DNA from 4 places in the Paenibacillus sp. J31R109 genome. Region 1 is predicted to be linked to each of the others. Evidence: riboswitches for the same ligand, from Rfam matches in the RefSeq annotation. Region 1 holds a riboswitch; each other region holds the start of a gene.
The links. Region 1 has a riboswitch for cyclic di-AMP ahead of AC58QT_RS10385 (hypothetical protein). Riboswitches for the same ligand answer to the same signal wherever they lie in the genome.

Region 1 (2,199 bases):
CTGCGGAACGATATCTTGTTTAACTATGGTGCCATATCACTTAAAGAAATAGAACACAAAGCCGAAATTCCTCCCTTAGAGGAACTTCGGCTTTGTGTTTTTCATTGAGATTTCCATCTGATGCTCTTCACGCACGCGCTGCATAAACACTTGAAGCTCTTCCTTGGTTTCACAAACGGCTGCATGTTCTAACCAAACAAAGAATTTCTTCTTCAGAATGGCTGAAACATGAAGGGGGTAGGTGTCACGGGATTTAATGATATATAACCCTGGAGAAACCTCATTCCAAGGTGAATTGAAAATAGTGCGAAGGGATAAGCGAGTGCGATGCTCCCAATCTTGTTTTTTCTGCTTGTTTCTAATAGATTGGTACATTCTCATAATCAGTTGATGATCGGATATTTCGGTCCATGTTGAGAATCCTGACAGGGTGGCATCTTGTGTAATTTCGGACCTTTCTTTAGAAAACCAGTAACCAACAATAATGGGAAAATGATTTTCTTCTTCAAGCCATAAGACACCAAACCATTCGTAATGCAAATCAATTGGATTTAACAAATGAGGGGCTATCCCTAAATAATAATGGGGGGAGGAAGTCATGACATTTCTCCTTTTGACTTAATCTCAAAGTCGGTTGTAAGCGAATATGTCATAATTGTAACGTTGAACCGGGTAAAAATGGGGTAAAGAATGGCTAGCAAACGTATAAAAATTGAATAAAAACAAACCTGGCGACTTTATCAAAGTCGGTTTGCCACTAGCCTAATTATTGTGAAAGTAGGCAAAAACGAAAGAAAACCGAAGCATTTCTATCGATAATGCAAATGATTTCTAATTGGACGCGCTTTCATAAGCGCTGAATGCCACAGATTGCGAAATAAGTGTCTCCAACGCATTTTACATTTATGAGCAATCGGCGTAACATTCGATTCAACAACAACAGATGTGAAGCAAAACGCTGAGTTTCCGCAAGGAAAACGGGGGAACCAACCGAAGCCGATCGGAGATAGAATCGGTTTCTCGGGGTGAATCTAAAGCAGGCATAGCTTGCCAAAGTAGGGCACTTCCAAGCCCGAATCCGACAGCTAACCTCGTAAGCGAATTGGGAGAGAACTACCTTCTTTTCGAGTCTTCCTTAGCGCGCTTATGCGACTTTGAAGCCCGAGAGTAGAGTTTCTCTGCTCTTTGGCTTCTTTTTGTTGTTCACAATTTGAGGAGAGTGAATCTATTATGTATCCCGAACCCCTGACTCTAGTAAGAGAATCCGATGAATGTACGCAAGCATGTAGAATTACCCGTATTGAATGTTTTCAATTCGATTGTGAATTATCCGATAAGCTGCAGCCCGAACATGGTGATGACTGTCATTGCGGTTTACTGACGATTTCAACGAATCTTGGAACATGCGGTTTAGGGCAATTCGTAATTCCATGTGGCAATCTAAAGGGAGATTTTGTACAATGGGCAACTGTTTTTCAGAAACTCAAAGGACTGAACCTGACAGATGGCATACAGTACGCTCATCAGAGACAAGAGGCATGGGGAGAAGTACGCACACATTTAATCAAATCAGCACTAAGTGATCTGTCCAAAAAGCTTGAACATGCATCTCGCGCATATCAGAAAGAAGATTTGAGTTTTCTAAGTGATCGCAATTATTTATTTGAGCATTCTGGGGCGTATATCTCTTTCTAGGGTGGTTTTCATGAATCAAAGATGGCAGCAATCTTTTCATTCAAAAGTGGTCATTAGAGCCATATATGATAGTGTACTGAAATTAAATCCAAGATTAATGATCAGAAATCCCGTGCTTTTCGTGTTGGAAACGGCCACTTTTGTTATTGGTTTATTGCTGCTGTTTCCGCATTATTTTCATACCGAGACACAGATCAGATATAACCTCACTGTATTTATTATTTTATTAATTACGATTTTATTTGCGAATTTGGCTGAAGCGTTGGCTGAAGGAAGAGGGAAGGCACACGCGGACAGCTTAATTAAAACCAGAAAGGAATTAAAGGCCAAGCTGCTATCGAAAGATGGCAGCATAAAGGTCGTTGCCGGAAACGAATTACGCAAAGGTGACCGTGTATTGGTTGAAATGGGTGATTTGATTCCGGGTGATGGCATGATTGTGGAAGGCATTGCAGCCATTGATGAATCTTCCGTTAATGGTGAATCGGCTTTCGTTATTAAAGA
Region 2 (2,199 bases), on a different contig from region 1:
TTGTGTATGGATATCTATATTGCTTGCCATATCAAAACAAATGTCAATTGGTGCTTCAATCTCGATTTCTGTAACTATTTTTATCATGATGTTCTCCTCATGTTTCCTTCGAATTTCCTTGCTCGGTTCTCGTCGGTTCCCAATTCGACACGCATCACTTATCTCCTTTTCCAAGCAAAACTTCATACGAAAAAACAGCCCCCCAAAGGAAGGCTGCCTCACTTATTAGTTACTTATGAATTCCTGTACCCACTCACCATTATAATAGGCAACGCCAATTTGCGTGAAGTTGGGGCTTAATATATTTTGACGGTGACCAGCGCTGTTCATCCATGCTGTCATAACGGCTTGAGGTGTTTGCTGACCTTTTGCAATGTTTTCACCTGCATAGGAATAGCTAATGCCATAGGAGCTCATCATATCAAAAGGAGAACCGTAGGTTGGCGAGTTATGATCGAAGTATCCTTTGTTGTACATGTCTTTCGCTTTATCCAACGCCATCGCGGTAAGTGCGGTGTTACTGGTTAATGGCTTCAGTCCAGCTTTAGTCCGCTCTTGGTTAACTAAGTTAACAACTTGACTAGCGAACGTAGTTTGCGCAGGTGCAGGTGTGACAGCTGGTTTGGCCGCAACATTCGTACTCGTCTTTCCTGGGATGTTGAGCTTCATCCCCGACCAAATGACATTGGGATTAGCAACCTGAGGATTGGCTTTAATAAGTTCAGTTAGACTAACGCCATATTGCTTAGATATTAACCACATGGTATCGTTACCGGACACCGTATGTGTTGCCGTTGCAGCCCCTGCTGCGTTCGCCCCCATAAGGACACTCAAACCTAGTGCACCAGTAATGACAAACTTTTTATAACTTTTCATGCAAAAACCTCTCCTTTTTGCGGCCTGCGAGGTTAGCTGTCGGATTCGGATCAAAGAGTAATCACCCGGCCGCACGTTGGCGGCTTCACCCCAAAGATTGGTTCCCCCGTGCTTCAAAAAAGCTTCGGCCTTCTAAGTTTTGGATCCAAAATGGATCTAACCGATTGTATCATGTGATTATCCTTAAAACATGACTCAAATTTTTCCATTTCAGCACACAAAAAGTTTCCGCTCTATTATTTCTGCCATAATTAACTATAAATCTTGCCCACTGACAAAGCCTGATATTCCCACAATACATGCTGTACCTCTTGAAGTCGTCCCTCATGGCATTGAATGATTATTGCAAGCTCGGGTAGGCGTTCTTTCTTTCGAATGGTATGTTTTAGCACCTTGGTTTGAATCACTCTTGTTATAATAAAACCTAATAGAAACCCGCAAATAGCGGAAATAACGCCCCAAATAATCGGTCCCCAGTACAGAATGAAGCCGAAGCTTATCCCCAAAACCGTTGCACCCGTCGATGTTGCCATGCCAACCTCAAAAGCTAATGTTTTTTTATTTGGATTCGAATTGTAATTACGATCAGAGGTCTCACGGTAATTGTCCATCATCACGGTCATCATTTCTTGACGAGATAGCCCCAACTTCTCCAGAACTGCTAGCGCTTCCTCCACCTCGATCGAATGCTCAAATGTACTAATGATCAACATGTGGGTCATTCTCCTTTTCAAACAGGTGTAATGAGAAATGAGGATACGACTCTGTCAGAAATTGCTTCTGTTCTATTCGGAATAAGCGATTATGCTCAACAGCCGTCATATAAGCATCATACATGGCGCCGCAGATGACGGATGGCATAAACAAAAGCCAATGGGGGTCTAAAAGCGATGTCGATTGCGATACCCTGCCTAATATTAAATAAAGCAAAGCTTCATGTGATCGTGACATTGTCATATAAATAAACCACCACATGACACCGTAGAAGCCTAAGGCTAATCGGTTGTTATAAAGCTGTCCAAGCCCTGGGAAAATAAAAGAACTGAATAGCGCTGCACCAGGTCTTTTGATACTTATATTCGAAATCGTCCACGGCTTCATCAAATTTGAAGTGATCCGTGCTCCTTCCAATCTCGCTAGGTGATACTGTTTGTTCGCATCTATCGCCTTGATATAACTATCCCATATTGCAAACAGATATACGATCGCATACGCAAATGCCCATCTTGGTTCGATGACTTGAGCAGCCAACTCGAATTGTCCACTGAACGAATAGTAAATAGCTTCATTAATTCGAGCAAGCGTATTGATGGCAACTTCCCA
Region 3 (2,199 bases), on a different contig from region 1:
CACCAACTACAGCTGACATAGTATCCCCTCCGGTTTTGAATGCATATGGGTTAAACACTATATAACATATGTAGGGCGAATACCTGTTGATTGGACGAATGCCCTTATTACATCGGAACATTCACCTACCAAAAAGAGCTGCCCTTGTGTGATTCTCAAGGGGCAGCTCTTCCAAGCAATTAATTAGGAATTTGGTACACTTTAATTTTCTGAATGCCGAAGCTTTGCAAAGATTTTCGCGAGCCAGGGATAAAGATGTCCATTCGTTTTCCTTTAATGGCGCCACCGGTATCGGTTGCATAGACGTACATGCCGCCTTGCGGAAGACCATTAAACGAATAACCTTCAATATAAAGTTTGGTACCAAGTGGAATAACAGATGGATCAACAGCAACTGTGCCGACTGCAAGTGGATTACCCATGTAATCAAATGCGCCGTACCCACCGTTTTCAGAAGGATCTGATGAATAAGCTGTAGACTCAAAAACTTGATAATCCGGTGCATGTTGCCCGCCATCTTTACTCAGAATAGCTAGTTTACTGCTAGCATCCCAATGGACAGGTACACCTGTAGCTGTGGAAAGGAAACGAAGCGGTACATAAACCCGTCCATTTTGATACTGGGAAGGGCCATCCAATTCGACAGTTTCCTGATCAATGCTGGCTTCTTTTTGACCTGAAACCAAGGTAATCGTATGTTTGTCGTTATTTAGTGTTACTTCAATCTGATTTCCATCTTTTTTCCAATTCACTGTATAACCAAGCTTCTCGGTTACGAACCGGAGCGGGACTTGGGTAATTTCGTTGCCATCCAGAAATGGCTGCGCATCAGGGAAATGGATGAGGTCATCGTTGACTTGCACTTTCACTTCCATTGCAGCTGCTTGAGCTGAAAATGGGGAAAGAAAGCCTCCTGCCAGAACTGTTAGTGAAACAGCCAGGCTAGTTAACCCTTTGGTAAGCTTATTCAATTGGTAATCCTCCTTCATGAGCCTTCGAGGTTAGTTGACGGGTTCGGGAAGAAGGTTCTCCCTAGTCTGCTCCAAGCCGAAGCAAATATTCACCCCAAGTATTTCGTCCCCCGTACCAGTGCCTTTATTTACGCACTAGACTCGGCTTCAAATATTTTATCATCATCGATAGGCCTGAACAACGACCAAAATATGGTTGTACCGCTCTCATACTAGACTTAGGTCTAGGTTCAAAAACGGTCAATAGTCGGTTTTAGAACATCATTTATTAAGCTACGATAGGAGTATGATGAAGGATGAGGGGCGATTTGGATATGAATGATAAGAAACAGGAAATTGATCCTACTAATATATTTGACCGTATCGGCAAAATGGCTGAAACCGTCTGGCAAGAGACGATTGGCAAAACGAATCCAAGTACTGCGTATGCGGGGAACCATACGATCGTTCAATTAGAGGAGCGCTATGAAGATGCGCTTCAGGCGACGATTGCCTTGCGCAGCAACATTGCTCGCGCAGAAGAAATGGCGCAGCTCCGCGCCGAGCAGGCGGAGCTTGCCATGCGTGCCGGAGAAGAGGACCTCGCGCGGCTAGCTTTGCAAGAGAAGCTGCGCGAGGAAGCCGCAGCTGAGCACTACCGCGCGCAGTACGCGAGCAGCCAGGACTTGTGCCTGGCGCTCGCAGAGGAACTGCGCGGGCTGCGTGCGGGGCACGCAGCCGAGGATGTGCAGCCGCGCAGCGGGCTGCACAGCAAAGAAGCTCGCGACACATGGCGCGAGCTGGAGGTCGCCGGCCGCGAGCTGGGCCGGGAAGCGCTGCAGGGGCTCCGCGTGGCGGGCCGCCTGTCGAAGGAAACGCTGAAGGAAGCCGGGGGCAACCTTCAGCATGAACTGCGCGCGCTGCGTACCAAGCTGCAGCACGATTGGCAGCAGGAGCAGCGCGCTCGCGATGAGCGAGATCCGCATAACCGAAAATAGCGTTGGCGCTCGCTCTCGCAACTCGAAAAATTCGAGTTAGGGCAGAAGAAAGAGGCCACTTAGGCTCTGCAACTCGAAAAATTCGAGTTAGGGCAACAGTAAAGAGGCCACTTAGGCACTGCAACTCGAAAAATTCGAGTTAGGGCAGAAGAAAGAGGCCACGTGGGCATGACCTCCATGAAAGGCAAAGCCTTGCCCTATAAGGATTTGCATCTTGGAGGTCGTCCATTCTTATGGTATGCTAAGAATCG
Region 4 (2,199 bases), on a different contig from region 1:
CTTTATGGCTAGTTGGGTGTTTTGTTCCTACTCTTCTAGCGGAACTCCGTTTAATGCTAGATGGGCGCGGAACATTTCCATGCTGTCTGGATGCTCTTTCTCAGGCACCCACGTCGAGGAATCCCAAATCTTTGACAGCTTGAGGGCACGGCTGCAATGAATGAAGCATTCTTGCACTTCAACGCCGACAGCGGCGATGGGGGACTTCCCGTTTAACTGCATCGTTGACAATAGCTCCTCATCTTTCGTCAGCCAAGCGCGGCCATTGACGCGAAGCACCACGTCCACGCCAGGAATGATGAATAAGAGACCCACTTGCGGGTTGGTTAACATATTTTGCATCGAGTCCAGTCGACGGTTTCCCAGTCTTTCTGGATAGATAAGGCGATGTTCATCTAGAACGCGTACAAAGCCTGCGCTATCACCGCGAGGTGATACATCGCACAGTCCATTCGCATGCGAAGTAGATAAGTAGAATAAGGGTGACTTGGCGATGAACGCTCTAGCATGCGCGTCGACTTGGTTGATCACTTTCTTTTGGACTGCTGGATGCGCCTCTCCGATAGCTGCGCGAATCTCATCAATGGATTGAATGATGCCGGGGAACGGTGGGGGTGTAAGATCTTTTATGCTGTCCATGTATTCTTATCCTTCCTGGAGGCCGAAGGCCTTTATGTATTCATTGTAGTATACGCAGATCTTCTCGCTCAAATGAATGAAGCCCTACAAACTGCTCTTACGAGCAAAGCTTGCAGGGCTTCATTCTGTGCCGAGAATATTACTTGGATTCAGCAGTTAGTTGATTGTAGATATCATCCCATAGAACTCGTCTGGCTGATACATACCGCTTCGCATAATAGGATTCGCTCAACTTATTCTTCACAACACCTTGATTTGTAGCGGAGTGAACGAATTCACCATCTCCAAGGTACATGCCTACATGAGATATGCCGCTGCCATCCGTGTTGAAAAATACAAGATCGCCCTTACGAAGATCCTTTTTGTCAACCCAGTAGCCTTCGCTGTTTTGTGATTTGGAGCTGTGTGGAAGGTCGATGCCGAAACCATTGAACAAGTAGGATGTGAAACCAGAGCAATCAAACCCTTTGGTTGTCGTTCCTGCCCATTTGTAGGGAGTTCCTACGAGATCTTCGACTGCGTTGTCCATAGAGGATGACGCGAAAACGCTTCCTACGCTTACGCTCAAAAACAAAACAAGGCTAAAAACAAGACCAACAACTTTCTTCAACTGCTTGTCTCCTTCCGGTGCCTACGAGGTTAGCTGGAGGGTTCGGTTGAAGGTTCCCTATGATCCCTGTCTTGCAAGATCAATTCACCCGGAGTGGTTCCCCCGTTTCCCCATAAACTGAGGAATTCGGCATGAAATATTTGGTTTTTTGATGCTAGTCCTTTTTATTCGTCATAAAGTTTGAATTTCCTCTTTTATGGTTACATAATAGGCAAAAAAATAAGCGGAATTGTTCGAGGAATAGACAAAAAAAAGCCCCCTTCTCAAAGAGAGGGGGGAATATTTGCCTATTGGCTGTTTCTTTGAATATTAATTGGATATTTTGGCAGAAAGCAGTTGATATTGAGAAGAAATCCCCCAAATCTGGATGAAAATGTGGAATAGGGGATATAGCTGATAAATGACTAGTGCTAGCAGTCCAGCCCATATGTAGGTAGCTGTGACAGTTACCCCTGCTAAAAGTCCTGTTATTACTAACAGAATAATGGCCAGTCCGACAATCGGCAGTGAATGTCGAAAAAAGGAGATGACTGTAGATAGGATGCCTAGATTAGCCGCGATGGCGAATTGCACATACATAAAGAGAAGCTGCAAGACAAATCCGTAGACAAAGAGACAGAGTATCCAAGGCAGAAGTTTGATGATTACTTGCTCATAGGATCCGCTATGCGCGAGAATATATGAGGCTTTCGGTAGCAGCCAGATGAGTGGAAACAGGGTAAGTGCAATCCGGACGAGATACACGAGCAGAAACGGTAACATAAGTTTTTTCATCCCGCGAAAGAACCGATAGCCTGCATTCTGATGAGGGTGCGTAAGTGAGTAGTATACACCGCCATTTAGGAGTGGCGTCATCAGCATGCGAGCACACAAGAGGACAGCTAGCCACCATAAATAGGAATAGCTAAGATCGGTTTTTATTAACTGAAACTGGCCTTCAGCTAGGAAGA

Region 2: another riboswitch for cyclic di-AMP. It lies ahead of AC58QT_RS05860 (CAP domain-containing protein); the one in region 1 lies ahead of AC58QT_RS10385 (hypothetical protein).
Region 3: another riboswitch for cyclic di-AMP. It lies ahead of AC58QT_RS23630 (stalk domain-containing protein); the one in region 1 lies ahead of AC58QT_RS10385 (hypothetical protein).
Region 4: another riboswitch for cyclic di-AMP. It lies ahead of AC58QT_RS21515 (C40 family peptidase); the one in region 1 lies ahead of AC58QT_RS10385 (hypothetical protein).

The regions. Positions count from the first base shown of each region.
Region 1 covers NZ_JCAUAR010000003.1:32,530-34,728, reverse strand. Annotated here, with positions in the region: gene AC58QT_RS10395 (tannase/feruloyl esterase family alpha/beta hydrolase) at 1-23, shown strand, start outside; gene AC58QT_RS10390 (hypothetical protein) at 76-558, opposite strand; cyclic di-AMP (ydaO/yuaA leader) riboswitch at 947-1,116, shown strand; gene AC58QT_RS10385 (hypothetical protein) at 1,231-1,695, shown strand; gene kdpB (potassium-transporting ATPase subunit KdpB) at 1,706-2,199, shown strand, end outside.
Region 2 covers NZ_JCAUAR010000002.1:60,696-62,894, forward strand. Annotated here, with positions in the region: gene AC58QT_RS05855 (SRPBCC family protein) at 1-87, opposite strand, end outside; gene AC58QT_RS05860 (CAP domain-containing protein) at 226-876, opposite strand; cyclic di-AMP (ydaO/yuaA leader) riboswitch at 883-1,016, opposite strand; gene AC58QT_RS05865 (hypothetical protein) at 1,128-1,589, opposite strand; gene AC58QT_RS05870 (hypothetical protein) at 1,576-2,199, opposite strand, start outside.
Region 3 covers NZ_JCAUAR010000010.1:231,701-233,899, reverse strand. Annotated here, with positions in the region: gene AC58QT_RS23635 (sporulation protein YjcZ) at 1-19, opposite strand, end outside; gene AC58QT_RS23630 (stalk domain-containing protein) at 180-971, opposite strand; cyclic di-AMP (ydaO/yuaA leader) riboswitch at 976-1,128, opposite strand; gene AC58QT_RS23625 (PspA/IM30 family protein) at 1,286-1,948, shown strand; gene AC58QT_RS23620 (hypothetical protein) at 2,117-2,199, shown strand, end outside.
Region 4 covers NZ_JCAUAR010000009.1:26,313-28,511, reverse strand. Annotated here, with positions in the region: gene AC58QT_RS21520 (MSMEG_1061 family FMN-dependent PPOX-type flavoprotein) at 28-639, opposite strand; gene AC58QT_RS21515 (C40 family peptidase) at 779-1,249, opposite strand; cyclic di-AMP (ydaO/yuaA leader) riboswitch at 1,253-1,391, opposite strand; gene AC58QT_RS21510 (hypothetical protein) at 1,559-2,199, opposite strand, start outside.